DNA from 4 places in the Bacillus tequilensis genome. Region 1 is predicted to be linked to each of the others. Evidence: riboswitches for the same ligand, from Rfam matches in the RefSeq annotation. Region 1 holds a riboswitch; each other region holds the start of a gene.
What was found. A riboswitch is a leader RNA that binds a small molecule or an ion and turns the genes downstream of it on or off. The one in region 1 is predicted to bind S-adenosylmethionine.
Positions count from the first base shown of each region.

Region 2: it holds a riboswitch for S-adenosylmethionine, as region 1 does, so the genes downstream of both, G4P54_RS21295 (hydroxyacid dehydrogenase) here and metE (5-methyltetrahydropteroyltriglutamate--homocysteine S-methyltransferase) in region 1, are expected to answer to the same signal.
Region 3: it holds a riboswitch for S-adenosylmethionine, as region 1 does, so the genes downstream of both, G4P54_RS20085 (5-methyltetrahydropteroyltriglutamate--homocysteine S-methyltransferase) here and metE (5-methyltetrahydropteroyltriglutamate--homocysteine S-methyltransferase) in region 1, are expected to answer to the same signal.
Region 4: it holds a riboswitch for S-adenosylmethionine, as region 1 does, so the genes downstream of both, G4P54_RS08165 (phosphoadenylyl-sulfate reductase) here and metE (5-methyltetrahydropteroyltriglutamate--homocysteine S-methyltransferase) in region 1, are expected to answer to the same signal.

Region 1 is NZ_CP048852.1:1,297,782-1,305,812, forward strand. It holds gene G4P54_RS06955 (histidine phosphatase family protein) at 82-708, shown strand; gene metE (5-methyltetrahydropteroyltriglutamate--homocysteine S-methyltransferase) at 749-3,037, opposite strand; SAM riboswitch class I at 3,166-3,321, opposite strand; gene isp (serine protease Isp) at 3,453-4,412, opposite strand; gene rsbRB (RsbT co-antagonist RsbRB) at 4,635-5,468, shown strand; gene thiX (HMP/thiamine ABC transporter permease ThiX) at 5,503-6,267, opposite strand; gene G4P54_RS06980 (ABC transporter ATP-binding protein) at 6,242-7,876, opposite strand; gene G4P54_RS06985 (ECF transporter S component) at 7,863-8,031, opposite strand, start outside.
Region 2 is NZ_CP048852.1:2,037,943-2,045,973, forward strand. It holds gene G4P54_RS10665 (lipase family protein) at 1-125, opposite strand, end outside; gene G4P54_RS10670 (ABC transporter permease) at 601-1,593, opposite strand; gene G4P54_RS10675 (ABC transporter permease) at 1,587-2,333, opposite strand; gene G4P54_RS10680 (ABC transporter ATP-binding protein) at 2,343-3,281, opposite strand; gene G4P54_RS10685 (MarR family winged helix-turn-helix transcriptional regulator) at 3,295-3,846, opposite strand; partial or broken gene G4P54_RS21295 (hydroxyacid dehydrogenase) at 4,132-4,330, opposite strand; SAM riboswitch class I at 4,447-4,538, opposite strand; gene G4P54_RS10695 (molybdopterin oxidoreductase family protein) at 4,686-6,728, shown strand; gene G4P54_RS10700 (hypothetical protein) at 6,833-7,126, shown strand; gene G4P54_RS10705 (UPF0715 family protein) at 7,460-7,882, opposite strand.
Region 3 is NZ_CP048852.1:3,815,346-3,823,376, forward strand. It holds gene pepT (peptidase T) at 1-991, shown strand, start outside; gene G4P54_RS21510 (hypothetical protein) at 1,095-1,223, shown strand; partial or broken gene G4P54_RS21430 (hypothetical protein) at 1,498-1,776, shown strand; gene G4P54_RS20075 (LURP-one-related/scramblase family protein) at 1,910-2,398, shown strand; SAM riboswitch class I at 2,465-2,553, shown strand; gene G4P54_RS20080 (5-methyltetrahydropteroyltriglutamate--homocysteine S-methyltransferase) at 2,636-3,769, shown strand; SAM riboswitch class I at 3,839-3,945, shown strand; gene G4P54_RS20085 (5-methyltetrahydropteroyltriglutamate--homocysteine S-methyltransferase) at 4,023-5,159, shown strand; gene G4P54_RS20090 (3-hydroxybutyrate dehydrogenase) at 5,211-5,984, opposite strand; gene G4P54_RS20095 (CoA transferase subunit B) at 6,001-6,657, opposite strand; gene G4P54_RS20100 (CoA transferase subunit A) at 6,654-7,370, opposite strand; gene G4P54_RS20105 (GntP family permease) at 7,393-8,031, opposite strand, start outside.
Region 4 is NZ_CP048852.1:1,535,730-1,543,760, forward strand. It holds gene G4P54_RS08150 (dihydroorotate dehydrogenase) at 1-329, shown strand, start outside; gene pyrF (orotidine-5'-phosphate decarboxylase) at 298-1,017, shown strand; gene pyrE (orotate phosphoribosyltransferase) at 1,014-1,646, shown strand; SAM riboswitch class I at 1,791-1,896, shown strand; gene G4P54_RS08165 (phosphoadenylyl-sulfate reductase) at 2,051-2,752, shown strand; gene cysP (sulfate permease) at 2,764-3,828, shown strand; gene sat (sulfate adenylyltransferase) at 3,877-5,025, shown strand; gene cysC (adenylyl-sulfate kinase) at 5,038-5,631, shown strand; gene cobA (uroporphyrinogen-III C-methyltransferase) at 5,730-6,503, shown strand; gene sirB (sirohydrochlorin chelatase) at 6,505-7,290, shown strand; gene sirC (precorrin-2 dehydrogenase) at 7,271-7,759, shown strand; gene rqcH (tRNA modification protein RqcH) at 7,799-8,031, opposite strand, start outside.

The DNA.
Region 1 (8,031 bases):
GAACATTCTTAAAAAAGTGCAAAATAAACAAAGTATTTGGGGGATTTGCTAAGATGAGAGGAGAAACGAGGAGGGGTACTCATGCTGCATTTATATATTGCCAGACACGGACAGACCCAATGGAACGTAGAAAAACGGATGCAGGGCTGGATGGATTCTGATTTAACAGAACTTGGGCTATACAATGCCTGTGCTCTTGGGGAGCGTCTGAAGGATATTGAATTGAATCAGGTATACATCAGCCCGAGCAAGCGGACGGAAGAGACAGCAAAAAATGTATTAGGATCGCGCAGGCCTCCACTGGTGATAGATCATATGTTCAGAGAAATGTCACTGGGATCATGGGAAGGGAAAAAACAAGAGGATATTGAACGGGACGAACCAGATCTTTTTCGCACTTATTTTCATTATCCCGAAGCTTATCGCCAGCAGGGAAGTGAAACGTTTTTTGATTTTGAAAACCGGGTAAGGCTGGCTCTCCAAACCATTTTAGACAGCCATGCTTCCGGTAATGTTCTCTTGGTTACCCATTCTGTCTTTATATTAATGCTGCTAAATATCATAAAGGGAAGACGCATTAATGATATATGGAATTCTGCTTACATACATGATACATCATTGAGTCTTGTGGAATTTGATGAAAATGGAACAGCCGAAATAATAATAGAAGGGGACGGGAAGCATCGGAAACCGATTTCCGCTTTCTAATAGAAAAACCATCTGCCAGAGGCAGATGGCCATTTCTATATTATACAAGCTGTTTTTGCTGAGCTCTTGCTTGTTTAGCGGCTTCAACCATGTTTTTCAATGCTGCAACCGTTTCTTCCTGCTGTCTTGTTTTCAATCCGCAGTCTGGATTTACCCAGAAGCGGTCAGTCGGACAGACGGCAAGCGCATCAACGATAATGTTGTACATTTCTTCAGTTGACGGTACACGAGGGCTGTGAATGTCATATACACCAAGGCCGAGCCCTTTCAAATAAGGATGGTCTTTTAAGTAATCTAAAAATCCTCCGTGGCTTCTGCTGTGTTCGATTGTAATCACATCGGCATCAAGATCATTGATTGTATCAACAATATCTTCGAAGTTGCTGTAGCACATATGCGTATGAATCTGCGTCTCGTTTTTCACGGAAGAGGTGGTTAATCTGAATGCTTCTGCCGCCCAAGTCAAATACTCATCCCAATCGCGGGTTTTTAATGGAAGGCCTTCGCGCAGCGCCGGTTCATCGACTTGAATGATTTGAATGCCCGCATCTTCAAGCGCTTTTACTTCTTTGCGAAGGGCCAGCCCGATTTGGAAGGCGATTTCTTTTCTCGAAATATCGTTTCGAGGGAAAGACCAGTTTAAGATCGTAACCGGACCCGTCAGCATTCCTTTCACATGCTTGGAGGTCAATGACTGTGCATAGACCGTGTCTTTCACTGTCATCGGCTCAATAAATTCTACATCTCCGTAAATGACTGGCGGGCGGACACAGCGTGAGCCGTATGATTGAACCCAAGCGTATTTCGTGAAGGCAAAGCCGGCCAGTTTCTCACCGAAGTATTCGACCATATCTGTCCGTTCAAATTCACCGTGAACAAGAACATCAAGCTCCAATTCTTCCTGAATATCAATCCATCTTTTTGTTTCTGCATTGATAAAGTGTTGATACTGTTCATCAGACCATTCGTTTTTCCGCCATTTTTGGCGTGCGCTCCGCACTTCAGCAGACTGCGGGAAGCTCCCGATCGTCGTTGTCGGCAAAAGCGGAAGTCCGAGAGATTTATTTTGCAGAGCCAACCGTTCGTCGAATGGAATCGGGCGCTTGAAGTCTTTATCGGTTAATTGCTCAAGTTCTTTCTTTTGTTCAGTGTTTGCACCTGTTGCAAACTGCTTGAGCGCCTGAATGTCAGTTTTAGCCTGCTGAATTTGTTCGCTGATTGCCGCTTTTCCTGATACTAAACCTTCTTTCAAAGCTGTCAGCTCGGCTAGTTTTTCTTTTGCATAGGATAATCCGTTCAGCAGGTCCTTCTCCAAATGCTCGTCAGGGTGCTTCGCTACCGGAACATGCAGCAGGCTGCTGGAAGGCTGAATCCACAGCTCATCTACTTTTGCAATGCTGAGGATATCGAGAACGGCATCGAGGCGTTCTTCAAGATCCGCTTTCCAAATGTTGCGTCCGTCAATCACGCCGGCTGCCAGCACTTTGTCTGTCGGAAAGCCGTGTGTTGTCAGCTGTTCGAGGTTTCTGCCTTTATCGTGAACGAAGTCAAGTCCGATTCCCTGTACTGGGTAAGAGATCAGCTCTTCATAAGCATCAACAGAATCAAAATATGTCTGTAAAAGTACATTCAGAGATGAAAGCTCACTTGTTATGCTTTCGAATAATTGTTTTGCGCTGCGGACATCTTCGCCAGAGGCGGTAACAAGCGCTGGTTCATCGATTTGCACCCATTTAACGCCTTCTTGTTCTAGCTCTTTCAAAAGCTGTACGTATAGCGGCACCAATCGTTTTTGGATTGCTTTTGCTTCAGACGGGTCATAGCCTTTAGCAAGCGTGACGAATGTATAAGGGCCGACAATCACAGGTTTGGTTTCAACGCCGTATTCCTGCTTGATCCGGCGATAATCTTCGAGCTGTTTGTTTCTTGTGAGGCGGAACTCAATGCTCTCATCATACTCTGGCACGATGTAATGGTAATTTGTATTAAACCATTTTGTCATTTCACTGGATACGGCGTCTTTAGTTCCGCGGGCGATAGCGAAGTATGTATCGGTAGCGTCAGTCAAATGTCTGAATCGTTTCGGAATCCAGTTGAAGCTGACGGCTGTGTCGAGTACATGGTCATACTGTGTGAAATCAGAAACAGGCACAACATCAATCTGCTGGTCAATTTGTGTTTTTACGGCAGATAAAAACAGGTCGTCGATTTGCTTCAAAAATGTATCTTTGTCAGTGCTGCCTTTCCAATACGCTTCAAGTGCTTTTTTCCATTCCCGGTTCAGTCCGATTCTCGGAAATCCTAGATTCGATGTTTTGATGGTTGTCATTGTTTCTCCTCCTTTATATATAAAACACTCTCGTTAACCCGCGGATACAGGCTGCTAAGAGGTTTTCTCACAACAAAAAGCCTCTTTCCCATGAGAGAAAGAGGCTTTTTTTGCGTAAAACACTGCCTCTCTCATCTCTCAGATACAATCTGATGGAATTAGCACCGTGCCTTATGAGACATCAGTCTCGGCGCGAAAAGCAGTGCGCCCCATTTCACAATGGAATTACGGTCGGTTGCTGTTGGGGTCAAAAGGCCAATCCCTCGCCCAACTCTCGATAAGAGAAAATGTTATTAATTTTTTGAAAAGTTGAATCATTTGTTGGTAATCTTAACAGTAATTCAAATTCGTTGTCAATATAGAATTTGAAATTAAAATGACATCATTTGGTATATATTATATAAGAAAAATAATTTTATAGGACCATTAAATGTGATTGCTCTGCTCTGTCTGCAAGCTCATCAAGAGAGGTTAAATAGAGGAATCCATTGCCTGCCAGCGTTTTTGCAATCTCAAGCGGAAGTGTCCTGCGGATCAGCTGTGCATAAACCTCGGATTCAGAAAGCTTTCTTTGAAATGATTCTTCTTCATAGCTTTTGATAAGAGCAAGCGCTCCGCTGACATGGGGGGCAGCCATTGAAGTGCCGGTAAGCTTACCGTACTTCTTGTTAGGAAGGGTAGACAATATATTTTCTCCCGGTGCAACAAGATCAATCTCCTTATTGGCGTTAGAAAATTCTGATAATTTTCGCGCTACGGAAACAGATCCAACCGCGATGACTTCATTATAAGCTGCAGGATAGGAAAGCTCTTCCGTGCGTTCGTCTCCGTCACCTTCATTTCCTGCTGCACAAACAACAAGCACTCCGTTTTTGACGGCGTTTTGCACCGCTTCTTTCAGCTCTGGCACATCGCTTGGTCCGCCAAGGGACATCGAGATGATATCGGCTTTTTGTTCCACAGCGTAGTTAATGCCGTTAATAATCCATTCGTACTGTCCGCTGCCGTTTTCACCGCCAAGAACCTTCACAATCAATAGGCTTGCCTCAGGCGCAACTCCGGCAATGCCGCCGTTTGAATCATTAGCAGCAATCGTTCCGGCGACGTGTGTGCCGTGTCCGTTGTAGTCGGAAATCACATCGTCCTTGCCGCCGTCATCATCCGTGAAGTTCTTTCCGCCGATGATTTGGTTCTTTAAATCAGGATGGCTTGTGTCGCAGCCCGTGTCCAATACAGCAATTTTTACATTCTTGCCTTTTACCCCTTTTGCCCACATTTCTGGCGCCTTAATCACTTTAATGCCCTCAGGAAGCTCGTTTACATCCATGATCTGCTCATTCGTCACATACGGGATCAAGCGGATTTCACCATTCATAAAAAAGCCCTCCTTTTTTATGCTTTCAAGTGGATTCAAGGGTGTTGCCTCATATTATATGAAAAAAGCAACCGTTCGGACAGAGCCATTTGAAGCATTTTGAAAAAAGAGGATACAATCCAAAGAATTAGTGATTTTCAAAATATTGGATGGCTTCAGCGTGTATGACTGGGATTCGGCTTTGAGTCAAGTTATAATAGGGTTGGAGAAAGGAGCAGTGTGATGAAACTGAATGAACAATTATATGCGTTTTTTTCAGAGCATGTAGAGCAAATGGCCGAGGAATGGATAGAAACGATGAAGGATAGTGATCCAAATTCGCTTTACGCCTTACATAATGCCACAGTGACGGAAGAATTAAAAGAGCAGGACAGGGAATTTTACCGGCATCTGAATTACATGTATGTTTTACCGGAAAAACAATTTCTCGAGGAATTTCAAGAGTGGGTCATTGAGCTGACGAATGATCAAAAGCATCTCGACACTCCAGTTCAGTACGTCATTCGGGAGTTTATGAGAAACCGTAGATTATATACGAAGTATTTTGAGCAATTCGCAGAAGAAAATGAGTCGGCGTTTGAACCGGGAGAGAAACAAAAATGGGCCGATTTGATTGTGAAAGTTTTTGATTTTACCATTTATACATTCGTCGATCACGCTGAAACGAATGCCAAACAGCAATTAAACGCTCAGAGAGAAATGATATTGGAATTAAGCTCGCCTGTCATTACACTGAGCAAATCAACAGCTCTGCTTCCGCTTGTCGGTGACATTGATACGGAGCGGGCAAAGTTTATTCTGGAAAACACGCTTCATGCCTGTGCAAAAAGACGAGTGGAGCATCTGTTGATCGATTTGTCAGGCGTTGTGGTCGTTGATACGATGGTGGCTCACCAAATTTTCAAATTGATTGAGGCGCTCAATTTGATCGGTGTCCGGTCAACTCTGTCAGGAATCAGGCCCGAAATCGCGCAAACCGCTGTACAGCTGGGGATTGATTTTTCGAACATTACAATTAAAACCAATCTTGCTCAAGCTTTAAACTATCATCAATAAGAAGAACATCCGCTATCAGTGATAGCGGATGTTTTTATGAGACAAAGCAAAAAGATACGAGAAAAGATCCTGCGAACAGCAAGAGAACGAGGCAAAAGAACAGCCAATCGCGTCTGTTCACAGTCAGTGTCCGGTAATAAGTCCGGTTTCTGCTTCCTGTAAAACCTTTCGATTCCATCGCGAGCGCCGTCCGTTCCGCTTTTCTGATAGCGCTTGCCAAAAGCGGGATGGTATACCGCTTTAACGCGCTGATTTTTTCGATGAAGCCGCTTTCCGCTGCTCCTCCTCTAATTTGATGAGCCTGCTGGATCAGCCGGACCTCATCCTTTAAGAGCGGAAGAAAACGAAAGCCTGCAATGACGCCATAAGCAAGCTTTGGTGAGAGCTTGCACTGCTGAACAAGGCTCAGCATAAATAAAATCGGATCAGTTGTAAAAACAAACATCATCGACAAGGCGGAAAAGCACAAAATACGAAACCCGAGAGAGATGCCGACAGACACATTATCGCTGTTGATCGAGATAGGGCCGGCTTGAAACAAGAAATTATCCGGAGTTGTCGGCACCTTGCCAAAAACAGCGGCTGTCCACACGCAACCGAATGCCAAAATCAAAAACGGAATCGTAAACAAGAACCATTTTTTCAATGGGATTCTGGCAGCCGTTAGGACACCCGTAATGATGATGATATAAAAACACGCAGGGGTGTACGGGTTGTAAATAAACGACAGCATGACGACACAGGAAAAAACGGCCGCCGCTTTCACTGTCGGATTAATGAGATGTAATGACTGCATCATCACGCACCTCCTCTTGATATGCCATCCATTCATATAAGAGGGGAAGAGTGAGCTTCGCTTTTTGGACAAGTGCTGTTTCCTCAGAAAATAACCGTGCTGGAGATCCGTCAAAGGCCAGGCTTGTATCGTGAAGCACGAGCACGCTGTCGGCATACGAGGAGACCAGCTCCATATCGTGTGTAATCATAAGGACAGCGGTTCCTTCTTGTTTGATCTTCTGAATCATGTCCATGCATTCAGCCGCCGTGCGGGCGTCCTGGCCAAAGGTTGGCTCGTCTAACAATAAAACCTTTACGTCATGCATGAGCATAGTCGCGACACTCAAACGCCTTTTTTGCCCTTGGCTGATCGCGAAGGGATGATGGTCAGCCAAATGTGCAAGACCGAAACGATGCAGCAGGTGCCGCGCTTTTTTCTCAGTTTCAGTGCTTGCTTTCTGGCCGAACAGCAGCTCATCATACACCGTATCGGCGACAAACTGATGTTCCGGATTTTGAAAAACAAATCCCATTCGTTTACGCAATTCATTTTCTTTATACGCTTGCAGCGGCTTATCATATAGAAAAATCTTGCCGCTTTTCGGCTTTAAAAGACGGGCGAGGACAGATAAGAGTGTGGATTTTCCAGTGCCGTTCGGGCCGACAAGCGCCGTCAAAGAGCCTTCGCACAATGAAAAGCTGATGTCTTTGAAAATCGCCTGCTGTCCTCTTGCGAACGAAAGGCAGCTGACTTCAAGCACACTCTTCCCGGAAGGAGCTTCATTTATTTCAGGATAGCCGGCAGGAAAAGGCTCATTGAACAATGATTCTTTTGATAAAGAAAACGGCATACGGAGCTTTTCCTGAAGATCACATCCTTTAGGAATCGCGATGCCCAATTCCTTTAAGGTCTTTGCTTCATGCTGAAATAGATCTTTCGTCCGGCCATCCAGCGCTTTTTTTCCTGATTTGTCCAGCACGATGGTTCTCTCAATCCAAGGCGTCCATTCATCAAGCTGGTGCTCAATGACGAGGAGGCTGAAGCCTTTTTCCCGCTGAAGCTCCTTCATCATGTGAACGAACTCCCGCGCTGAATAAGGATCTAAAAGGGAAGTCGGTTCATCTAGCATAATAAGCTCAGGCTCCATCGCTAAAATACAGGCGAGAGCCACTTTCTGCTTTTGTCCTCCTGACAGAGTGGATATCGTTTTTTCTTTTAAATCGGTAATACGCAATTTTTCTAAAACAGCATTGATTTTCTTCGTCATCTCTTCTTTCGGAATCTGCAGATTTTCCAGCCCAAAAGCGATTTCGTCCTCCACCGTCAGCATGCAAAACTGCTGATCAGGGTCCTGAAAGACGATCCCGGCACGCTGAGCAATGGATTCGGTACCTGTAACCGGCTTTTGAAACAGGGAGACATGCCCGGACTGTATGCCGTCGCAAGCCTCAGGGTAAAGGCCGTTTAAACAAAGGGCGAGCGAACTTTTTCCGCACCCGCTTGGGCCCAGCAATAAAGCGCATTCTCCTTTATGAAGTTCAAACGAAAGGTTTTGAAAAACCGGTTTCTCGTCTTCTTCATAAGAGAAGCTGAGTTTGTCAACCTTCAGGAGTTCATTAAAGGCTTGCATGTTCTGATGCCCGCTTCCGTTTCTTTTTCAGTTCCTTTCCGAGCGCCATTCCGTTTAATACACCTGTATAAGCGAGAGAGTCGCTGACAGCCTTTCCGAGAAGCCCCGCAAGCAGTGCACCGGAAATCAGACGAATCACAAGCATAATGAGAAGA
Region 2 (8,031 bases), 740 kb from region 1:
AGTTTAAAGCCTTCTGGTAAGATAAGTTTCCCTTCTAAAAAGAATGGATATGTCTGATAGCTCATTGCTGCAAGAAATATTGCGGATTTGCTATTAAAAATACTGTTTTCATCCGGAAAATCCATATATACGCAATTCCTTTCTTAATATAGGTAAATATGAGGTTTACGCTACCATATGAATGAAAACCCGGAATTGCTAATGATGGTGATATTAACGGGGATTTTGGTAATGAAACGGGAAAGTTACTTAGTGGAGGAATAACAACAAATGGAACACTACAAGAGCCTTCATCACTACAGCAAGAGTCACCGCAAAACAACAATATACCGTTCGGTACAAGCAGAAACAAGTCTAACACATAACAAATTTGTAATCGTGATCACAATGCCAATTGACAACTCAACAAGATGAAGTGATTTTTGCCAGCGACGATAGCGGCTATGGCCAGCTGCATGCGACAGCAAACAATATCGGTGAAGCTGCACCCGATTCTTGATCAGATTTCACCTCTAAACTTTTATTACATAATGATTGATACAGCATAAACAACAAGTAAAAAAGATGCACAGAAACCTATACATCTCATGTTCATCTGCACTATTCATAAATCCCTTTAATAGTCCTTCTTCTTGTGATAAAACCTCCAAGGAAACAAAATACAGCCGAGCACATCAAAATATAAACAACTTGAGTTTTGTATTCCCACATTGTATGTCCCATTTCTACCCCGTGAATAAAAGTCATATACGCTCGTTGCGGCAGTATCGCACAAAGCGTATTCAACAATGGATGATGCGGAGCAAAAGAAAGAAAACAGCCTGACAATACACATGTGACCACACTGATACCGCTTGACACCAAACTGATGTTTCGGTCCATAACAGAAGCCATAAAGATAGCAAATCCTGTTGCAAGCATGATTAGAACACCCAGTAGCCCAGCAAGAATGTCCAAACGGAAACCAATGTCAGCATGGAAAAATACTTTTGTAATCACGATGGCCAAGTAAGTGGGTATGTATAGACATAAAAACGTAAAGATAAATTGAACAAGCAAATATTTCCCCACATGTACGGGAGACACCAAAATCCTTCTAAAGGTTTTGAGCATTCGGTCTTCTGGATATAACGAAGCTAATGCCACACCTTGCATCAAAACAAGCATTACGATAAAGCCCAAGATATTCGTTCCTGTTCCCCTTTCAGCCCTTAATTCATCCTCTCCCAAGTAGCCGCCTCGCATTTTTCCAGTTTTAAAAAATTGCTGAATTCTCTTTTGATCCGCTTTACTTTTCAACGTGGTTACTTTGTAATCACCTTGATTTTTTTCTACGATAGCTGCATATTTCCCTAACACCAGATCAGAAAACGTCGGTTTCTGATGTACCGCCACCACTCTAAAAGCAGAATCACTCGGCATATGCTGTACGTCGTCCTGCTCTGTTACAAAAGCAATCGTTTCTTTGAAAATCGGCTTTCCGGAAAACATAATCGCAACACCAACCATCAGAGGGACAATGATCACTGTAATGATGATAATCGCTTTTTTGGTCAAGATTCGCTCCCATCTGTTTTGAAATAGACTCAGCATACATATCCCTCCGACTTACATGTAACATGTGAAACGGCAATACAAATGATTGAAGCAAAAAATAGTCCTGACATAACAGGCAGCAGCATACTGGAATCGTGATCATAAATAAGATGAAATGAACACTCTGTTACCCATTTAACCGGAGAAAGTAGTGATATATGATTGACGACTTCTCCCAATCTATGAATCCCGAAAAAAACGCCGCCAAAGAAAATAAAAAAGGCTATCGGAATTTGCATAAACCCGTTCGCCTGTTCTTCATTTTTGAACAAACTGCAAAACATTGTACCAAAACAACAACCAAAAAATAAAAATACATACAATAAGAGCATGAAATAGGGAAGATGTTGTCCGCCAAAGTTCAAATGAAACATTGTCTGGGCGATCAACACATTCAAACTGTACATGATGACACTAAATATCCAGGTTGATAGTAATTTAGAAAGATAAATATCGGTTGTCGAAACGGGCGCATATACAATACGGAGGTTCGCTTTCTTCACCTTTTCCTCCATAAACGTATTAGAGGCGGTCATAGCGATCAGTGTTGCAGCAAAAACCATCATATTCACTCCATAATAATCATACGAACTGACCTCGCCTGCTCCAAAGCTGTTTTTCGTCACAAAGCCCATGATCAGAATAAGAACGAAAGGAAAGACCGTATTGGCGATCACAAGAACCGGATTCCTTATAATATTCATAAAATCAAACGTTATCAATTTTAACAGACTCATTTTGCTCTCCTAATCTCTTAAATTTCTTCCCGTCAGCTCTAAAAATACTGTTTCTAACGATGCCTCTTTTTTGTTCATGCTTAGGATGCCGCAGCCTTGGGCACCCAATTCTGCTATGATTTCACTCAGGTGATCCTGGTTTTGCTGAACGGTCACTTGTAGTTGATGGTCAGAGAAATCAACTTCTGTCACTCCTTTGATTTTTCTAATAGCGTTTTTATTTAATTTCTGAACATGTGCCAGCTGAAAAGCATATGTCATTTCTTTATTCACTTCTTTGTACAGCTCTTCTTTTGTTCCATTGGCAATGATTCTCCCTTCATTCATGATTATAATGCGATCTGCAATCGCCTCGACTTCATCCATATAATGTGTCGAGTAAATAATGCTCGCTCCTCTTGATTTCAGCTCTTTTATCGATTCCAAAATGTGATGCCGGGATTGCGGATCGATTCCTACAGTGGGCTCGTCCATGATAATCAATTTCGGCTGATGTGCAATGGCACACGCGATATTTAATCTTCTTTTCATCCCGCCTGAAAACGTCTTAGGCTTGTCATTTTTCCGGTCATATAGCTGTACGAGCTCCAAAGCCTCTCTGACTCGGGCTTTCAGTTCTTCTCCTCTAAGAGAATAAAGACTCGCAAAAAAACGAACATTTTTCTCAGCGGAAATTTCCTTGTAAATCGCGATATCTTGAGGTACAATTCCGATGCCTTTCTTCATTTCCTTTGACCCTTTTTTCACATTGTGGCCCAGTATTGTCACGTTGCCAGAACTGGCCGACAATACTCCGGATAACACGTGAATGGTGGTGCTTTTCCCAGCACCATTTGGGCCTAACAAGCCAAGAACTTCCCCCTCTCTCACTTCAAAAGAAATCCCATTTACCGCTGTTTTGTTTCCGTACTGTATTTTCAAATTTTCTACAGCCGCCATGTTGTTCATATATTTCTCCTTTTTACATTCTCCGTTTTGAGAATTCCTGCAATAAATTTGTTTTCAAATCGTCCCGATTTTGTTCAATGTCAAAATCAGCAGCGTTTTCTTCAAAGCCATCCTGTTCCTCTCCGTCAAAACTGTACAGTTTCTTCAATAAAACCCACAATGTTTCCAGCTCTTCCGTAGAAAACCCTTTAAATAGATCTGCCATAAAGTACACCGCTTTTTCACCGCATTCCTCCATGACACGCTTGCCTGAATCAGTAATCTTCACATTAACCGCTCGCTTGTCGCGTTTACTCGGAACAGTAATGACATAACCTCTTTTTTCAATACTACTGACAAGCCTATTGATGTTTTGTTTTGAAGTGCCTAATTTTTTTGCGATGTTGTTAAATGTCGTTTCCTCTTCCGGTAAATGCAGTATGGCAACCATCGTCATAAATTGTCTTGACGTTAAGCTTTCATAATAATCGTCTCCGCGTGATTGGATTTTGTTTAAAACAGAAAAAAGTGTAGCGTAAGATTGTTGCATTAAAAATAAATCTTTCAGTTCTTTTGAATAATCCATACTCATCCTCCTCGTTAGACAATATATTGTCTATAACATCATAACACTTCTCGATTAAATGTCAACATATTGTCTATTCTCCTTCAGGAAAGTTAAGTTTGTCAGCTCTCTCCACAAGAAAAGGACAAAAAGCGCCCCTGAAACAGGGCGCTTTCTGATTAAGATGCATATTGAGGAGATGATTCCTCCTGTACTGCTTTTTCCTCAGGTACAGGTATATGAATGCGGTTTACCACAACCTCTCTTGAAGTATTGACGAAAATCGCACTCTCTTTCATCAGTTCAAAATACGTTCTCTGTTACTTGATCGAGCTGAGTAATCAAACCTATCGTATGTGTTTCTTTTAATAGCTGAATGATTTCAACTTCCCGGTATGCCCGGCCTTGCTCCTCCTAGGATTGATAACAAACCGAGCCGAACAATGTTTCAAGCTCGCTCTTTGTGTCCTTCTTTGTTGTATGGTGCTGTAACCAAAAACGTCATGGTGCAAAACGTCCTTTTCATCATATTTTTTCATAAAAAAATCTCTTTCCGAAGATGGAAAGAGATCATATATAAGCGTGCCCTGTCTACAGACAGACGCCGGTATAAACCTTGCTTTCCTATCTTTCAAGCTGACGCTTGCTGGAATTGGTACAATACTGTTGCCAAGGTTTCATTGGACCGGTCCCTCCACCTCTCTGGATAGAAAATGTTGAATATATCATTTTCAGAATAAAGAATACGTTTATCATAAAGAATTCCAAGATTGATGTTAATCTATTTTTTCAGAATTGACGTTATCATCCGAAATGTTATAATTCTTACAAAATATCTAACTAGAGAGAGGAACTGGGCCATAAAATCTTTTGCTACACAACAAAATGGCATTTTTAAGTCCGTTTGCTCGCTTGACTGCCCGGATCAATGCGGATTGTTAATACATAAAAAAGACGGAAAAATTGTGAAAGTGCAGGGAGATCCCGATCATCCTGTCACAGCTGGAAACATATGCAACAAAGTTCGAAACATGACGGAGCGCATCTATGATGAAAAGCGGCTGACTACACCGCTTAAACGGACAGGCGCGAAAGGCCAAGCGATATTTGAACCGATTTCCTGGGAAGAGGCGATTGATACGATCACCTCCCGCTGGAAGCAGCTGATTGATGAAATGGGAGCTGAAAGCATACTTCCTTACAGCTTTTACGGAAATATGGGGAAATTGACAGCTGAAGGAATGGACCGCCGCTTTTTTTACCGCATGGGATCAAGCCAGCTTGAACGGACGATTTGCAGCAAAGCGGGATCTGAAGGCTATAAATATACAATGGGCATAAGCGCGGGAATCGATCCTGAGGAAACCATTCATACAAAACTATTTATTTTTTGGGGAATTAACGCTGTCAGCACAAACATGCACCAAATTACAATCGCCCAAAAAGCGCGAAAAAAAGGTGCCAAAATTGTCGTGATCGATGTACATAAAAATCAGACAGGGCGTCTTGCAGATTGGTTTATTCCAATAAAGCCGGGAACTGACAGCGCACTTGCCCTTGGCATCATGCACATTTTATTTAAAGAAAACCTTCACGATGAAGCATTCCTGTCTGAATACACGGTCGGCTACGACAAGCTCCGTGAACACGTGAAACAGTATAATCCGGAAAAGGTATCAATGATCACCGGGATCAGCACTGAAGATATTTATCAGCTGGCAAGAATGTATGGGAAAGTCTCCCCTTCTTTTATCAGAATCGGAAATGGAATCCAGCATCACGATAACGGCGGGATGATTGTAAGGACGATTGCCTGTCTTCCGGCGATCACCGGCCAATGGCTGCATAAAGGGGGCGGCGCAATTAAGCATAACAGCGGAATTTTAGAATATAACACAAATGCCTTGCAGCGGCCCGACTTATTGAAAGGACGCACACCGAGGTCGTTTAATATGAATCAGCTTGGCAAGGTGCTTTTGGAAACAGATCCGCCTATCCGCTCTCTTTTTATTTACGGAACAAACCCTGCCGTCGTCGCGCCGAAAGCAAACAAAGTCAGACAGGGCTTGCTGCGGGAAGACTTGTTTACTGTGGTTCATGATTTGTTTTTAACGGAAACGGCTGCATATGCGGACATTGTACTGCCTGCAACATCCGCTTTTGAGAACACTGATTTTTATACCTCCTACTGGCACCATTACATTCAGCTTCAGCAGCCGGTGATTGAGAACTATGGAGAAAGCAAGTCTAATACTGAGGTGTTCCGATTACTGGCTGAAGCAATGGGATTCACAGACCAGGAGCTCAAAGATTCAGATGAAGAATTAATCCGTCAGGCGCTTGACCATCCAGATAATCCGTATTTGACTGAGATTGGTTACGATTCCCTTTCTAAGTTTTCATTTATGAAAGCGAAACGCGAAAAGCCCCTGTTTCCAGGCAAACTTCCGACTCCAAGCGGAAAAATAGAATTATATTCAGAAAAAATGAAACAAGACGGCTTCCCGGCTTTACCGACATATACCCCTCTTATATCCGATGACGAGTATCCGTTTATGTATGTTCCGGCGCCAAACCATAATTTCTTAAACTCAACGTTTTCCAACAATGCAAAGCATATCAAGCTTGAAAAGATGCCAAAGCTTTTTATCAATACAAAAGATGCTAAAAAATACGGAATCGGTGATGGAGATCCTGTACGAATTTGGAACAGCCGGGGAGAATGCGAGCTTGCCGCTTCAGTCGGGGAACAAGTACTGTCCGGTGTCGTAGTCAGCCAAGGATTATGGGCGGATGAACCAGGAAAAAAACAGCTTGTAAACGCGCTTACCTCAGACCGCTTATCCGATATGGGCGGCGGCGCCACCTTTTTTTCAGGCCGCGTGCAGATTGAAAAGGCGTGAAAAAACACTTAAAGCACGCTCTGACCGCTTTTTTGTTTCAAAATATGAAACCCCGAGTATGCCAAGCTCGTATAACATAACATCGACATAATGGAGGCATACACATGGACGTTTTTTTAGGAATCGGTATTGCTTTGGCTGGATATTTTATCGGTGAAGGCTTAAAGCAAATGAACCATCAAAAAGGGAATGAACAGAATGATATCTTGCTTATAAAGGAACGGGATATTTTCTTTTACATCGGACATTTTTTAGGAATAACGACAGCAGAGGCAAAGCAGTTAGCCGGGGACAAGACAGACATTCCTTACATCGAAATAAACGGGAAAAAATATGTGCAGAAACATTTATTAAAAGAATGGACATTCACATTAGTTGAGAAACATCAAGGTGAATAAAACAAAACTGAGGAGAGCGAGATTCGTTGTCACGCTCTCCTCAGCTTTGCTGTATAACTCTGTGATAAACGATAAATCCCCATCAATATTCTTTCCTCAAACGGCTCAAGATCCCCGTTCCGCAATGATCGTTTTTGTTTATATCCCCTTTGATTGATGATCTTGATAAACGTATGTATCGTAAAACACTTAGCAAACCAATTCGGGTTGAATGATCTCATTTTGCTCCCATACTGTACCTTTATCCGCGGAGGATTTATTTTTTAAACTATGAAATTGACGCAGCAATGTTAGTGCAATATCCCGAATCACCGTCAATTTCCATATTCAACTTCAGTTCTCTGGTTTGCTTGACACGCCTGAAACTGTCCGTTTATAAAGGATCAGAGAGTCCCAGAACCAGTAAATCACTGCAGCTGCAATACATAACATATAATAAATGTACGATTGCAATGTCCATGCTATTGACGCAGGGTCACCAATGACCAAAAACAGGAAAACCGCGATAAAAGCTATCCCACTGTAAATCAATAGATACATGACACTGAATGTTCTCGTTTTTTTCTGCAACATCATTTGCAGTGGAAAAGCGAAAATGCCATACATCATAAAACCGTATAATAAAGCAATTGCTGCCGTAAACAATGCCATTACCATCTCGCCATACATAACGAAAGAATAAATTCCTAAAAATAAACCAAACGTAAGGCTGGATAGACCTAATGTCTTTAGATAATATGATACGATTTTTTTCATTTTTTCACCTCCTGCTTGATGATTCTCAATACTGTTTAATCCTCATTTCATCCCCAACATCCTATACGACATGCGTTAATAAAAGGTTCCAAAAATACGTTCTTTTATTAGAAAATACGCTGGGCATGAAGATCGCCTCTCCTGATTGG
Region 3 (8,031 bases), 1.5 Mb from region 1:
CACCGCCACAGACTTTACCGGCAAAAACGTGAATCCGCAAATCGTTGAAAGCTACAATGGTAAAGACATCGTTCTCAATGAACAGCTGCAGGTTATCCTGTCGCCTGATCAGTTCCCTGAGCTGTCCGGCTATAAAGGCCACACACTCATCACCACAGACGGCACCACCCTTCTCGGCGCAGATAATAAAGCCGGTATTGCTGAAATCATGACAGCCATGGATTACCTCATCAAACACCCTGAAATCAAGCACGGCACGATCAGAGTCGCCTTTACGCCTGATGAAGAAATCGGTAGAGGGCCGCACAAATTTGATGTAAAACGGTTCAATGCGTCCTTTGCCTACACAGTTGATGGCGGCCCGCTCGGCGAGCTTGAGTACGAAAGCTTCAATGCAGCTGCCGCAAAAATCACGATCAAAGGCAACAACGTACATCCCGGCACAGCAAAAGGCAAAATGATCAACTCTGCGAAAATCGCAATGAAGCTGAACAGCCTGCTGCCGGCAGACGAAGCACCCGAATATACAGAAGGCTACGAAGGCTTCTACCACCTGCTGTCAATTCAAGGCGATGTAGAGGAAACAAAACTGCACTATATTATCAGAGACTTTGACAAAGAAAACTTCCAAAACAGAAAAGAAACAATGAAGCGCGTCGTTGAAGAGCTTCAAAACGAATACGGGCAAGACCGGATTCAGCTTGATATGAACGATCAATACTACAACATGAGAGAGAAAATCGAACCTGTCATCGAAATCGTCAATATTGCCAAGCAAGCGATGGAAAACCTCGGCATCGAAGCGAAGATTTCTCCAATCCGCGGCGGCACGGACGGGTCTCAGCTGTCCTACATGGGACTCCCGACGCCAAACATCTTTACAGGCGGGGAAAACTTCCACGGCAAATTTGAATACATCTCCGCCGATAACATGGTCAAAGCCGTAAATGTTATCGTTGAGATCGCAAAGCTGTTTGAAGAACAGGCGTAATGCCGAAAGCCAGTCCAAAAAGGACTGGCTTTTTTGTGTGAAAACGAAACATTTTGAACACCTCCTCCGTAAAACAAGTATCAACGGATAAGGAGGAAAAACAATGACAAAACATGCGATAGCTGCAAAAAGTCTATTGAAAAAATGGATCATCACCAGGCCACTTAGAATGCAAAAGAAATCGAGCCCATTTCAAAAAATCAGAAAAATGTTCAAACGCATCTTCAGATAAAACATTCAAATCCTCAAAACATAGCCCGCATTCTCTTGTACCGCCCAAATGCTCCGTAATTTGGGTTTTTTGTGTTCAATTCCGCAAAATAGGGTATAAACCAAACAAGAAAGAAAACGAAACCTAAAAACAGGAAATTCGAATTACGATAATTTAGGTTAAAAGTTATATAAAGGAATTTATTTTATCGTCGATAGTAACTATAGAACCAATCATCAACAAGAATAATCACCATAATGCAAGACTATTTTCAGGTCAACAGGTTAGACTGTTTTTGAGGGGCAGTTATTTATTTTTTATTGATTTCGAATTTTTTGAATACTTTTCGATAACTTAACCGTACAATAGAGAATACCAAAACTTTTTTTGGGAGGTATGTAAAATGATCCTATTTATTATCATCGCATTATGCGGCTATCTTCTTTTTTCTTTCAGCAAGGATAATCGCCGCAAACCGCAAAAGACAAGCCCTCTGCCAGCAGCCGCACCTCATCACAACAACCTAATCGACCTTGACGCCATCCGCCAAAAACGCCGGATGCATCTATCCTAGTTCATATATCAAACGAAAAGGCTGCTGAATAACGCAGCCTTTTCATTTTGAAAACTTAGATTTGGAACTTGAAACCTTTTTGCCCCCTATTCGTAATCTTTTATAAGGGCAAATTCAAAAGGAGACTTCAGCCATGATCGATTTATTTATGAAACAAAAAATGTTCTCATTTAAAGATACATTTCATATTTATGACCGGGATGAACAAGAGCACTTCAAAGTCGAAGGGCGGTTCTTTTCGTTAGGGGACTCATTACAATTGACAGATTCATCGGGGAAAACGCTCGTTTCCATTGAACAAAAAGTGATGTCATTTCTGCCGCGATATGTGATTTCAATTGACGGGAAAACGGTTTGTGAGGTGACGAAGAAATTAGCGTTTTTCAAACCGAAATTTGAGATTTCCGGGCTTAACTGGGAAATTGACGGGGACCTGTGGAAGAATGAATTCCAGCTGACTGACGGGGAAAATGTCCGGATGTCGGTGAGCAAGAAATGGCTCAGCTGGGGTGATTCTTATCATCTGCAGATTGCAAACAAAGAAGATGTGCTGATTTGCACAGCCATCGCTATCGTGCTGGATATGGTCTTATATGACGATGATGATGAGAGTCTTTTCTAAAAAAGAGTTGACAATTGATCAAAAAGTAATAATATTAAGATAATTGAAATCTGAATATGAAGATGTACCTTATCAAGAGAGGTGGAGGGACTGGCCCTATGATACCCGGCAACCGCTGTTTCAAACAGAATGGTGCTAAATCCTGCAGATGAGGCGGAGATTTGATCGTTCAAGCTCTTCCTTACATAAAGGGAGAGCTTTTTTATGCTTACACATTTGAGAAAAGAGGCGAATGACATGGCTGAACAAACAAGTCTTACAGGACACAAAACAGAAAAACAACACAAAGCTCCTTTCCGCGCTGATCATGTCGGCAGTTTACTGCGCTCCGCTCCGGTGAAAGAAGCCCGGCAGAAGCAAGCGGCCGGCGAGATCACTGCGGAACAGCTTCGTGAGGTCGAAAATCAAGAAATCAGCCGCATTGTGGAAAAACAAAAAGAAATCGGTCTCGAGGTGGTAACAGATGGGGAATTCCGCCGCTCTTGGTGGCATTATGACTTTTTGGAAGGGCTAGACGGAGTGGAACCGTTCATTCCGGCTGAAGGGATTCAGTTCCATAACGCGAAAACAAAAGCACGAAGCATCAAAGTGACGGGAAAACTTGATTTTACGAACCACCCTGCGCTTGCTGATTTTCAATTTTTACATGAGATTGCCGGCGATGCGACACCAAAGCTGACAATTCCGAGCCCGAATATGCTGTTTTTCGGTAAAAAGGCTGATAAAGCGATTTATGACGACCAAGAGGAATACTTTCATGATCTGGCCCAAGCGTACAAAAAAGCAATCAAAGCCTTTTATGACGCCGGATGCCGCTATCTTCAGCTTGATGATACGTCATGGTCTCTCTTCTTTGAGGAAAAAGGCAGAGAGGTTGTTCAGGCGCTCGGCGGCGATCCAGAAACATTGCCTGCCTTGTTCGCCAAAACGATTAACGATGCAGTGGCAGACCGGCCTGATGATTTAGCAATCACAATGCATATTTGCCGCGGCAACTTCCGTTCAACTTGGGCGGCATCAGGAGGCTACGACGCTGTAGCGGAAACGATTTTGGACGGCTTAGACCTGGACGGCCTGTTCTTGGAATACGATGATGACCGCTCAGGAAATTTTGATCCGCTTCGTTTCGTAAAACGCAAGGATCTGCAAATTGTTCTCGGCTTAATTACATCAAAATACGGCGAGCTTGAAGATCCAGAAGATGTGAAACGCCGAATCAATGAAGCGGCGCGCTTTGTCAGCCTTGATCAGCTTTGCCTCAGCCCGCAGTGCGGTTTCGCCTCTACAGAAGAAGGAAATCTTTTGACAGAGGAGCAGCAATGGGCGAAGCTCCGCCATGTCATCGACATCGCCAGCGACGTGTGGAGATAATCTATCATTGACAGATAGATAAAATGTGTGAATAATAGATACTATCAGAAAATTTCATAAAAAAGGTTTTCCTTATCAAGAGAGGTGGAGGGACTGGCCCTGCGATACCCGGCAACCGCTGTTTAACAGAATGGTGCTAAATCCTTTAGAGCAATGATTGCTCTTGAAGATAAGGTTGAGATTGTCACGCAAGCTCTTCCTTATCCAAAGGAAGAGCTTTTTTATATTTGAATGGAAAGAAGGAATGGACAACATGTCACAACAAACAACACCCGCAGAACAAAAATCACTTCAAAGAAAAAAACCGCCGTTTCGCGCGGATCAAGTCGGAAGCTTGCTGAGATCTGAGCCCGTCAAAAAAGCGCGGCAGCAAAAAGCGGCCGGCGAAATGACAGCTGAACAGCTTCGCCAAATCGAAAACGATGAAATCATCCGCATTGTGGAAAAACAGAAGGAAACCGGCCTGAACGTCGTAACAGACGGTGAATTCCGCAGAGCGTGGTGGCACTTTGATTTTCTGGAAAACCTGGATGGCGTTGAGCCGTTTATTCCCGAGCAGGGCATTCAATTCCACAACGTACAAACAAAAGCACGCGGCATTAAAGTCACAGGTGATATTGACTTTTCAACTCACCCAATGCTTGAAGATTACTCATTTCTCCATAGCATTGCCGGTGACGCGACGCCAAAAATGACGATCCCAAGCCCGAATATGCTGTTTTTCCGTGGAAAACTGGAAAAGGATGCGTACAAAAACGACTATCAGCTTTTCCAGCATGACGTATCCAAAGCATATAAAAAAGCGATTCAAGCGTTTTATGACAGAGGCTGCCGCTACCTCCAGCTTGATGATACGGCATGGGCTGTTTTCTTATCAGAAAAAGGCTTAAAACAAATCGAAGCGTTCGGAACAACGCCTGACGAGCTTCGACAGCTGTTTGCGAAATCAATTAACGACGCGATTGCAGACCGTCCGGATGACTTGACGGTAACCATGCATATTTGCCGCGGCAACTTCCAGTCCACTTGGACAGCGGAAGGCGGCTATGACGCAGCTGCTGAAACCATTTTTGACGGCTTGAATCTGGACGGGCTTTTCCTGGAGTATGATGATTCACGCTCAGGCGGATTTGAACCGCTCCGTTATGTGAAGCGCTCTGATCTTCAGCTTGTCCTTGGCTTAGTGACATCTAAATTCGGCGAGCTTGAACATCCGGACGACGTCAAACGCCGTATCGAAGAAGCGTCCCGTTATGTGAACTTAGATCAGCTTTGCCTCAGCCCTCAATGCGGATTCGCTTCAACTGAGGAAGGCAACAAGCTGACGGAAGAACAGCAATGGGCGAAACTCCGCCATGTGGTTGAGATCGCTAACGATGTTTGGAAATAAGCAAAGAAAAAAACACACTGGACTCCCTGGCGGAGGAGGTGTGTTTTTTTGTCACTGAGCGGTGTAGCCGCCATCTAGAACGACAGCCTGCCCGGTAACGCCCTTCGCTTTTTCGCTTGCCAAAAACACCGCATAATCTGCGATTTCCTTGATGGAAAGCAGCCGTTTTTGCGGCACAAGCGGAAAAATGACCTGTTCAAGTACCGCGTCGTACGGGACATTTCTCGTTTTCGAAAGATCGCTCAGCTGATTGCGGACAAGCTGTGTATCGACATAACCCGGACAGAGCGCGTTGACTGTAATGCCGTGGGGCGCGCCTTCCAGCGCCCCGACCTTTGTCAGCCCGATGACGCCGTGCTTGGCGCTATTATAAGCGGATTTCCCCGCAAAGCCGACTAAGCCATTAACAGACGCGATATTGATGATTCTGCCAAACTGCTGTTTTTTCATGATTGGAAAGACATGCTTCATCGCGATAAATGGAGCCGTCAGCATGACCTTGATCAGCTGTTCAAAGGTTTCTGTCGGAAACTCTTCTATTGGGGCGACGTGCTGAATACCGGCATTGTTCACCAAAGTATCCAAGCGGCCGTATCGTTTCCGGATGCCATCCACCGTCTCAGCGACTTGCGCTTCCTTTGTTACATCACACGGAATGGCGGCTGCGTCAAAACCTTCTTCGGCAAGCTTGGAAGCGGCCTCTTCACATGCTTTCTGGTGAAGATCCGAAACGATGACGCTGGCGCCTTCTCGGGCGAATTCTCTTGCGATTTCGAATCCGATTCCGCCGGCTGCCCCAGTGACCAAGGCGACCTTGTTTTTCATGTCAAACACCTCCCCATTAAGAATTTTGCTTGAGCACAGACTGGTTTACAGCGAAATCAGCCTCTGTTTTTTCATAAACCTCTTCAATTGTGACGCCTTCCTGAAGCTCTGTCAGTGTCATGCGGCCGTTATCAAAATCAAACACTGCCAAATCTGTAATCAGCCTGTGCACCACTTTCTGGCCTGTCAGCGGAAGGGAGCATGTTTTCTTCACCTTTGACTCGCCATGCTTATTGACATGCTCCATGATGACAACAATCCGTTTCGCTCCATTGACGAGATCCATGGCACCGCCCATCCCTTTGACCATTTTGCCGGGGATCATCCAATTGGCCAAATCACCCTGCTCAGAAACCTCCATGCCGCCAAGGATAGCCAAATCGATATGCCCGCCTCTTATCATTGCGAATGATTCAGCGCTGTCAAAATAAGAAGCGCCCGTCACTTCAGTGATCGTTTCCTTTCCCGCGTTGATCAAATCCGCGTCTTCCGTCCCCTCCACAGGATACGGGCCGATTCCGAGCAAACCGTTTTCTGATTGAAGCATGACGTGAACGCCATCGGGTATTTCATTTGCGACAAGCGTCGGCATTCCAATCCCAAGATTGACGTTCATGCCATCCTTGATTTCTTGTACGGCCCGTTTCACCATTCGTTTTCTCGCTTCCTTCATTTCGCCTCACCCTTTCCCGAAGCTTGCCGAACTGTCCGTTTTTCAATCCGCTTTTCATGGCTCGCGCCAAGCACGACATGCTGTACGTAAATTCCCGGCGTATGGATGTGATCTGGATCGAGCTCTCCCGCTTCCACAATTTCTTCCGCTTCGGCAATGGTGATCTTGCCTGCCATGGCGGCAACGGGATTGAAATTTCTCGCCGTTTTACGAAAAACCAAATTTCCCATGGTGTCCGCTTTCCACGCTTTGACGATCGCCACGTCGCCGATGATGCCTCGCTCCAGCACATATGGCCGGCCTTCGAACGTCTTGTGTTCTTTTCCCTTGGCTATTGAGGTGCCGACCCCTGTCGCCGTGTAAAACCCGGGTATGCCCGCGCCGCCGGCACGAATCCTCTCGGCGAGCGTTCCTTGGGGAACAAGCTCGACTTCAAGCTCTCCGCTTAAAAACTGCCGTTCAAAAATTTTATTTTCACCGACATAGGATGCGATCATTTTCTTGATTTGCTTATTAGCCAAAAGCAAACCAAGCCCCCAGTCATCGACTCCGCAATTGTTGCTGACAACGGTTAAATCCTTTGCTCCCTGATCTCTTATCGCCAAAATGAGCTGGTCAGGAATGCCGCACAACCCGAATCCTCCGGCAATCAGCGTATCCCCGTCGTGAATCAGTTCCGCAGCTTCCTTACTTGATGACAGCACTTTTCCCATATTAACGCCCCTTCGTTTTCTTTTATACAAGACCCGTCAGACTGTAAACTGCGATCACAGCAAATACGGCAGCCGTTTTAATGAGTGTGATCGCAAAAATATCCCGATATGATTGCCGGTGAGTCAGTCCCGTCACAGCCAGAAGCGTGATGACAGCTCCATTGTGCGGCAGCGTATCCATGCCGCCCGATGCCATCGAAATGACCCGATGCATGACTTCCGGCGGAATGTTGTAAGCCTGAATCGCCTGCAAGAATTGATCCGACATCGCGCTTAACGCAATGCCCATCCCCCCTGAAGCCGACCCGGTGATTCCAGCCAGCGCCGTTGTCGTGACGGCCCCGTTTACAAGCGGGTCGGTAAAGGTGTGCGAAATGCCGCTGCTTAGCTTTTGAAATCCCGGCAGCGCGGCGATAACGCCGCCGAAACCGTATTCTGCACCGGTATTCATGGATGCCAGCAAGGCGCCGCCGATCCCTTCATTCAGCCCCTCCTTCATTTGGGCAAACACTCTTCTCCAATCAAATAAAATTGTTGTGATGATGCCAATGATCAAAGCCAGCTCCACCGACCAAATGGCAGCCGCCGCAGAAAGATCAAGCTTGCCAAGCTCCTTTAAACCGATCGACGAAAAATCAAATCCATTCGGATACCACTTAGG
Region 4 (8,031 bases), 240 kb from region 1:
AGCCGATATTAGCGAATAAAACAGGGGGACTTTCCGGTCCTGCTGTGAAGCCGGTTGCCATTCGCATGGTATATGAAGTCAGCCAGGCTGTCAATATCCCGATTATCGGCATGGGAGGTGTGCAGACGGCTGAAGATGCTCTGGAATTTCTTCTCGCGGGAGCAAGCGCGGTTGCTGTCGGAACAGCAAACTTTGTGAATCCTTTTGCATGCCCGGACATCATTGACCAGCTCCCATCTGTTTTGCGCCAATACGGCTATCAATCCATTGAAGAATGCATCGGAAGGAGCTGGAACCATGAAAAACAACCTGCCCATCATCGCGCTTGACTTTGCATCAGCTGAAGAAACACTTGCGTTCTTAGCGCCTTTTCAAAAAGAACCGTTATTTGTAAAGGTTGGAATGGAGCTTTTTTATCAAGAAGGACCATCTATCGTGAAACAGCTAAAAGAAAGTAATTGCAAGCTGTTTTTAGATTTAAAACTTCATGACATCCCGACCACTGTAAATAAAGCAATGAAACGTCTTGCTGGTCTCGGAGTAGATCTCGTCAATGTTCATGCGGCCGGGGGAAAAAAAATGATGCAGGCAGCGCTGGAAGGTTTAGAAGAAGGGACGCAGGCTGGAAAAAAACGCCCGTCGCTTATCGCGGTAACCCAGCTGACAAGCACATCTGAACAAATGATGAAGGATGAACTGCTGATCCAAAAGCCTCTGATCGACACGGTTGTGCACTACAGCAAACTGGCGGAAGAAAGCGGGCTGGATGGAGTGGTCTGCTCTGTTCATGAAGCAAAAGCTATTTACCAAGCAGTTTCTCCTTCATTTCTGACTGTCACGCCGGGGATTAGGATGTCAGAGGACGCTGTGAATGACCAAATCCGCATAGCGACACCGGCAATTGCAAGAGAGAAGGGTTCATCAGCGATTGTAGTAGGACGTTCGATTACAAAAGCGGCAGACCCGGTAAAAGCCTATGAAGCTGTCAGACTTGAATGGGAGGGAATCAATCAATGAAACAAATCATCGCAAAACATCTATTAGACATCCAAGCTGTTTTTTTACGCCCGAACGAGCCATTTACATGGGCGAGCGGCATTTTATCGCCAATCTACTGTGACAACCGCCTTACATTATCTTTCCCAGAGGTCAGAAATGATGTCGCCTCAGGCATCAGCAGGCTTGTCAAAGAGCATTTTCCGGAAGCAGAAATGATTGCAGGCACAGCAACCGCCGGTATTCCGCATGCGGCTCTGGCGGCAGACCGTATGAACCTTCCGATGTGTTATGTAAGAAGCAAGCCGAAAGCGCACGGAAAAGGAAATCAGATTGAGGGAGCAGTTCAAAAAGGCCAAAAAACGGTCGTCATTGAAGACTTAATCTCCACAGGAGGCAGCGTGCTTGAAGCTGCGGCAGCTTTGCGAGCGGCTGGCTGTGAAGTGCTCGGTGTCGTCTCAATCTTTACGTACGGGCTACCTAAGGCGCAGGAAGCATTTTCGAAGGCAGAACTGCCATACTACTCATTAACTGATTATGATACGCTGACAGAGGTCGCGCTTGAAAACGGAAATATTCATTCAGACGATCTGGAAAAGCTGAAAACGTGGAAACGAAATCCCGAGTCAAAAGATTGGTTTAAAAAATAAAAATTAATTTTTGCTGATGTATAGGGGTTTAAAAGCCTTGCTATGCTTGAAAACAGGCCTTGAAGCCTGTTTTTTTATTAATCCTATCAAAAAAGTCGGGTTGACTTATGTTAGAATTGTGCTAAAATTTACTACAAATCTAAAAACTTATCAAGAGCGGCTGAGGGACTGGACCTATGAAGCCCGGCAACCTGCATAGTATGTAAGGTGCTACTTCCAGCAAAATGAATTCCATTTTGAAAGATAAGGGCTATATGCTGTTCCTGTCTTTCTTTCCGCTGGATTGAAAGTTTTTTATTTTACGAGGAAAAAGGCTGTTTGCGTTAACGGCAGCCATTACAATGAGGAAAAGACAACCGGCAGAAAGCTACTGTTTGTTTGTCTCCGAAAGGAGGAAAGAAGAAATGTTAACGTACGATAATTGGGAAGAACCAACGATTACATTTCCGGATGACGATCCTTATAAAGGAGCGCTGTCAGTTTTAAAGTGGGCATACGGCCATTACGGCAATGAACTTGTCTATGCCTGCAGTTTTGGAATTGAGGGAATCGTTCTGATTGACTTAATTTATAAAGTGAAAAAAGACGCAGAGATTGTGTTTCTTGATACAGGCCTGCATTTTAAAGAAACCTATGAAACGATTGAACGAGTGAAAGAGCGTTATCCGGGTCTGAATATCATCCTGAAGAAACCAGACCTTACCCTTGAGGAGCAAGCTGGAGAATATGGTGACAAACTGTGGGAAAGAGAGCCGAATCAGTGCTGCTATCTTAGAAAGATCGTTCCTTTAAGAGAGGCGCTTTCAGGACATCCGGCCTGGCTTTCCGGTTTGCGACGCGATCAAGGGCCAAGCCGTGCCAATACGAATTTCTTAAACAAAGATGAAAAGTTCAAATCAGTAAAAGTATGCCCGCTGATCCATTGGACGTGGAAAGACATCTGGAGATACACATCCCGGAATGAGCTGGACTACAACCCGCTTCATGATCAAGGGTATCCAAGCATTGGCTGTGCGCCTTGTACGGCTCCTGCTTTTACCGCTGAGGATTTACGCTCAGGCAGATGGAATGGCATGGCGAAAACAGAATGCGGACTGCATGAATAAGGAGCTGCAAAATGGAACTAGCCGCTATTTTATTTAGCTTGTTTTTTGCGATGAATATTGGTGCAAGCGGCGCTGCAGCTTCGATGGGAGTTGCTTACGGCTCCGGAGCCATCAAAAAGAAAACGTACGCTCTGATCCTGTGCGCGGTCGGTGTGCTTGCCGGAGCGGTCATTGGCGGAGGCGAGGTTGTCAAAACCATCAGCTCCGGGATTATCCCCGAGCAGACGATAACCCTGACAATTGTTTGCATCATTATTGGAGCCGCTGCACTGTCGCTCTTTACAGCTAATCTCCTTGGCATTCCATTGTCGACGAGTGAAGTAACAGTTGGCGCGGTTGTCGGAGTGGGAGTGGCTTACAAAGTATTGTTTGTGAACAATCTTCTGGTCATCGTGGCGTTTTGGGTTTTTGTCCCGCTCTTTGCTTTCGGCTTCACCTATTTCGTTTCAAAGCTGTTTAGCTATTTGAAGATTGAAATTAAGTCTTCAAAAAAGCAAAAAATCCTTGGTGCTGTTTTGTTAGTTGCCGGATTTTTTGAAGCGTTCTCTGCCGGCATGAATAACGTGGCGAACGCCGTAGGTCCATTAGTAGCGGCCGGTGTGCTTGATGTCGCGAAAGGAACCTTGTACGGGGGGATTTTTGTCTCCCTTGGCGCGCTTTTATTAGGCCGGCGGGTGTTGGAAACAAACGGGAAGAAAATCACGAGATTCGCAAAAGGAGAAGGCATTCTCTTATCCGGTACAGGAGCCGGACTGGTGATCATCAGTTCTGTATTTGGGATGCCGGTGCCCTTAGCGCAAGTCACGTCATCGTCTATTATCGGAATAGGCATGGCGAAAAACGGTCCGAACGTGTTTCATAAACAAGTTGTTCAAACGATGCTGAAGGTATGGATCGTCTCGCCGTTTTTATCTTTATCGATTTCTTATCTGCTTGTTTCCTTGTTTTTAAAAGCGGATTATTACTCAATCTTTATCATGGTAAGCGTGCTGTTAGCGGCTGGCGGTGCCGTCAGCCTGATGAAGGCCATTCGTAAAGAGAGACGCTCTGTCCACGAACAAGGCGGGGGAATTTAATCATTAATCTGAGTTATTTTATATGTTAACTGGGAGGAAATAAATATTATGAGCTTAGCACCACACGGAGGAACATTAGTAAACAGAGTAGATGAATCATATCATGTGAGCGGCATTCAAAAAGAAATTGAACTTGATTTGATTTCTTTTGCGGATTTGGAATTAATCGGAATCGGCGCATACAGTCCGATCGAAGGCTTCTTTAATGAAAAAGATTACGTATCAGTTGTCGAAAATATGCGTCTTTCTTCCGGCGTTGTCTGGTCCCTTCCAATCACGCTTCCGGTCAATGCGCATAAAGCAGCGGAACTGTCAATCGGTGAAACGGTAAAGTTAACGTATGAAGGAGAAACATACGGTGTTATCCAAATCGAAGACCTGTACGTGCCTGACAAACAAAAAGAAGCGGTCAATGTGTACAAAACGGATGAGCAGGAGCATCCGGGTGTTAAAAAGCTGTTCAGCCGAGGCGATACATATGTCGGCGGACCGATCACTTTGATTAAAAAAGCTTCAAAACAATTCCCTGAGTTTACGTTTGAACCGGCGGAAACAAGACGCCAGTTTGCGGAAAAAGGCTGGGAAACGATTGTCGGTTTCCAAACAAGAAACCCTGTCCACAGAGCGCATGAATACATTCAAAAAACAGCACTTGAAACAGTAGACGGCTTGTTCTTAAACCCGCTGGTAGGCGAAACAAAATCTGATGACATCCCAGCTGATGTGCGGATGGAAAGCTACCAAGTGCTTCTTGACAATTACTACCCGAAAGACCGTGTGTTCCTCGGCGTCTTCTTAGCCGCGATGCGTTATGCAGGACCGAGAGAAGCAATTTTCCACGCGCTTGTCAGAAAGAACTACGGCTGCACGCATTTCATCGTCGGCCGCGATCACGCAGGTGTAGGTGACTATTACGGAACATACGAGGCGCAGGAGCTGTTTGACACATTTAAACCTGAAGAGCTTGGGATTACACCGCTTAAATTCGAGCACAGCTTCTTCTGCGAAAAATGCGGAAATATGGGAACAGCGAAAACGTGCCCTCACGGCAGAGAGCATCACGTCATCTTATCAGGCACTAAGGTAAGAGGCATGCTGAGAGACGGTGTGCTGCCTCCTGCAGAATTCAGCCGCGCAGAAGTCGTAGAAGTGTTAATCAGAGGGATGAAGAATAAAGAAGAAGCAGGCGTATCTTAAGGAGGACTGGCAGTGACAAATCGCGATATTGTATGGCATGAAGCCTCTATTACAAAAGAAGAGTACCAGCAAAAAAACAAGCACAAAAGCTCAATTCTCTGGCTGACAGGGTTAAGCGGCTCAGGTAAATCAACGATTGCCAATGCTGCTGCGAGAGAATTATTTGAGCAAGGCTACCAAGTCATTGTGCTGGACGGGGATAATATTCGCCACGGCTTAAATAAGGACCTTGGTTTTTCTGATGAAGACCGGAAAGAAAACATCCGCCGAATCGGAGAGGTGGCAAAGCTTTTTGTTCAGCAGGGCACCATTGTGATTACTGCTTTTATCTCTCCTTTCCGAGAGGACAGACAACAGGTTCGCGAGCTTGTGGAAGCAGGCGAATTCAATGAAGTATACATTAAATGCGACCTTGATATTTGTGAACAAAGAGATCCGAAAGGACTCTACAAAAAAGCAAGAAACGGGGAGATTCCGTTTTTTACAGGGATTGATTCTCCTTATGAAGAGCCGGAAGCACCGGAGCTCGTTCTTGATTCAGGACAGCATGACCGTGAAGCGTGCAAAAACCAGCTGATCGAGTTTGTCAAACAAAAATTGAGCTGAATATGATCGGCTGTGTTCTTCTCAGATGCCGGAATGCAAGCGAGAACAGCACCACAGCAAATGTTCTGGAAGAACTCGAATAGATCGGGGGAAATACGATGGGGAAAGTATATATTGTAGGAGCGGGTCCCGGAGACCCTGATCTGCTGACAATCAAAGCGTTGAAAGCCATTGAAAAAGCGGATGTCATCTTATATGACAGATTAGTAAATAAAGAGATTTTACAATATGCCAAAGAGCAAGCAGACCTGATCTACTGCGGGAAGCTTCCAGATTTTCATACAATGAAGCAGGAAACCATCAATCGATTTCTTGTGAAGTATGCGCAAAAAGGAAAAAACGTTGTCAGATTAAAGGGCGGAGACCCATTTGTGTTCGGAAGAGGAGGGGAGGAAGCGGAATGTCTGTCTGAAAACGGAATTCCGTTTGAAATCATCCCCGGCATTACATCAGGAATCGCGGCAGCCGCTTATGCCGGGATTCCTGTTACTCATCGGGACGCAGGCTCTAACGTCGCATTTGTAACGGGTCATTATCAAAAAGAAGAAGATTTTGATAAAAAGTGGAAAGCGCTCGCCACTGGAATTGATACACTTGTCATCTATATGGGTATCAAAAACGTGCAGCAGATTGAAAGGAAACTTCTTGAAAACGGCCGGGACGGTTCTACACCGGCAGCCTTTATTCATTGGGGAACAACGGATAAGCAAAAATCTGTTTTCTGTACGGTTGAGACCCTTTCAGAAACGGTGATAAAAGAAGACATTAAAAATCCTAGTTTAATTGTCATTGGAAATGTTGTAAATTATCACTATAAGCTGGATTGGTTTGAACCTGAACTGAAAAAACAAGATTTAAGCGAGGCGTTGTAAAATGAAACAAGCCATTTTATATGTCGGTCACGGCAGCCGGATAAAAAAGGCACAGCAAGAAGCGGCAGCCTTTTTGGAAGGATGCAAGGCGCACATCTCTGCGCCTATACAGGAAATCAGCTTTTTGGAGCTTCAGGAGCCGACAATTGAGACAGGGTTTGAAGCATGTGTGAAGCAAGGCGCCACTCATATCGCAGTGGTGCCTCTGCTTCTTTTAACAGCTGCGCATGCAAAGCATGATATTCCGGAAGAAATTGCGCGCGCGGCATTCCGGTATCCTTCGGTCCGCCTTTCATACGGAAAGCCGATCGGAATTGACGAAGAAGTAGTCAAAGCCGTATATCACCGAATGAAAGACATAGGTGTTCCGTATGAAAATGCCAGAGTTGTGCTTATTGGAAGGGGAAGTTCAGATCCTGATGTAAAAAGAGACGTAACCGGGATTGCCCATCTTCTTCAAAATATGCTTCCGGTCAAGGAAGTCATCCCGTGCTTTTTGACAGCATGCGGTCCGAACTATAAAGAGATTTTTTCAGAGCTGAAAAAAGATGACGGCCTAACAACCTTTATCGTTCCATACTTGCTCTTTACCGGTATGCTGATGAATGAAATTGAACGAGAGGTTCAGAAATTAAAAGCTGATAATCCGAATGTCTACCTCTCTTCCTATATCGGTTTTCATCCTCATGTGAAAAACGCATTTTTGAACCGCGTGAGAGAAACCGCCGCAAATCCGGAAGGGGCATTTGATTTTGACGGAGGTTCATATGCTTCCGCTGCACATTAGTCTGGAAAAGAAAAAGGTTGTCATTGCGGGGGGCGGCAGCATCGCTCTCAGAAGACTGAAAACGGTGCTTTCTGAGGGAGCTGATATTACGCTTGTCAGTCCGGATGTTGAACCGGAAATCAAGCAAATGGCAGACAATCACCGCATCAGGTGGGTCAGCCGCACGATTGAAAAAGAAGACTATCTCGATGCTTTTTTGATTATTGCCGCAACTGATCATCCGGCAGTGAACAAAGAGATTGCTCAAACCGCGGCGCCTTTTCAGCTTGTCAATTGTGCCAGTCATGCTGAACTTGGCAATGTATACATGCCGAAAATCGTAAAAAAAGGCCATGTCACGGTGTCTGTCTCGACAAACGGAGCCAGCCCGAAGCACACAAAGGAGCTGGCCGGAAAAGTGGATGAGCTGATTGACGGCGATTTTGTCGCTGAAGTGGACAGGCTTTATCAGGTAAGAAGAAAGAAATAAGCCAGAGCATCATAATGCTCTGGCTTTTTTTTGTGCGGCTCAGCTTTTTTTTAGCTTGATGACAGTATCGGCATCAGGTGTGACAAAGACGGTATGCTGGCTGTCGTAGGTGACGAAGCCGGGCTTCGCGCCGTTCGGTTTTTTGACATGCCTGATTTTTGTATAATCGACAGGCACTGAACTTGATTCTTTCGCTTTTGAAAAATAAGCTGCAATTGTGGCTGCTTCTAGAATTGTTTGCTCATCCGGTTCGCTGCTTCTAATGACAACGT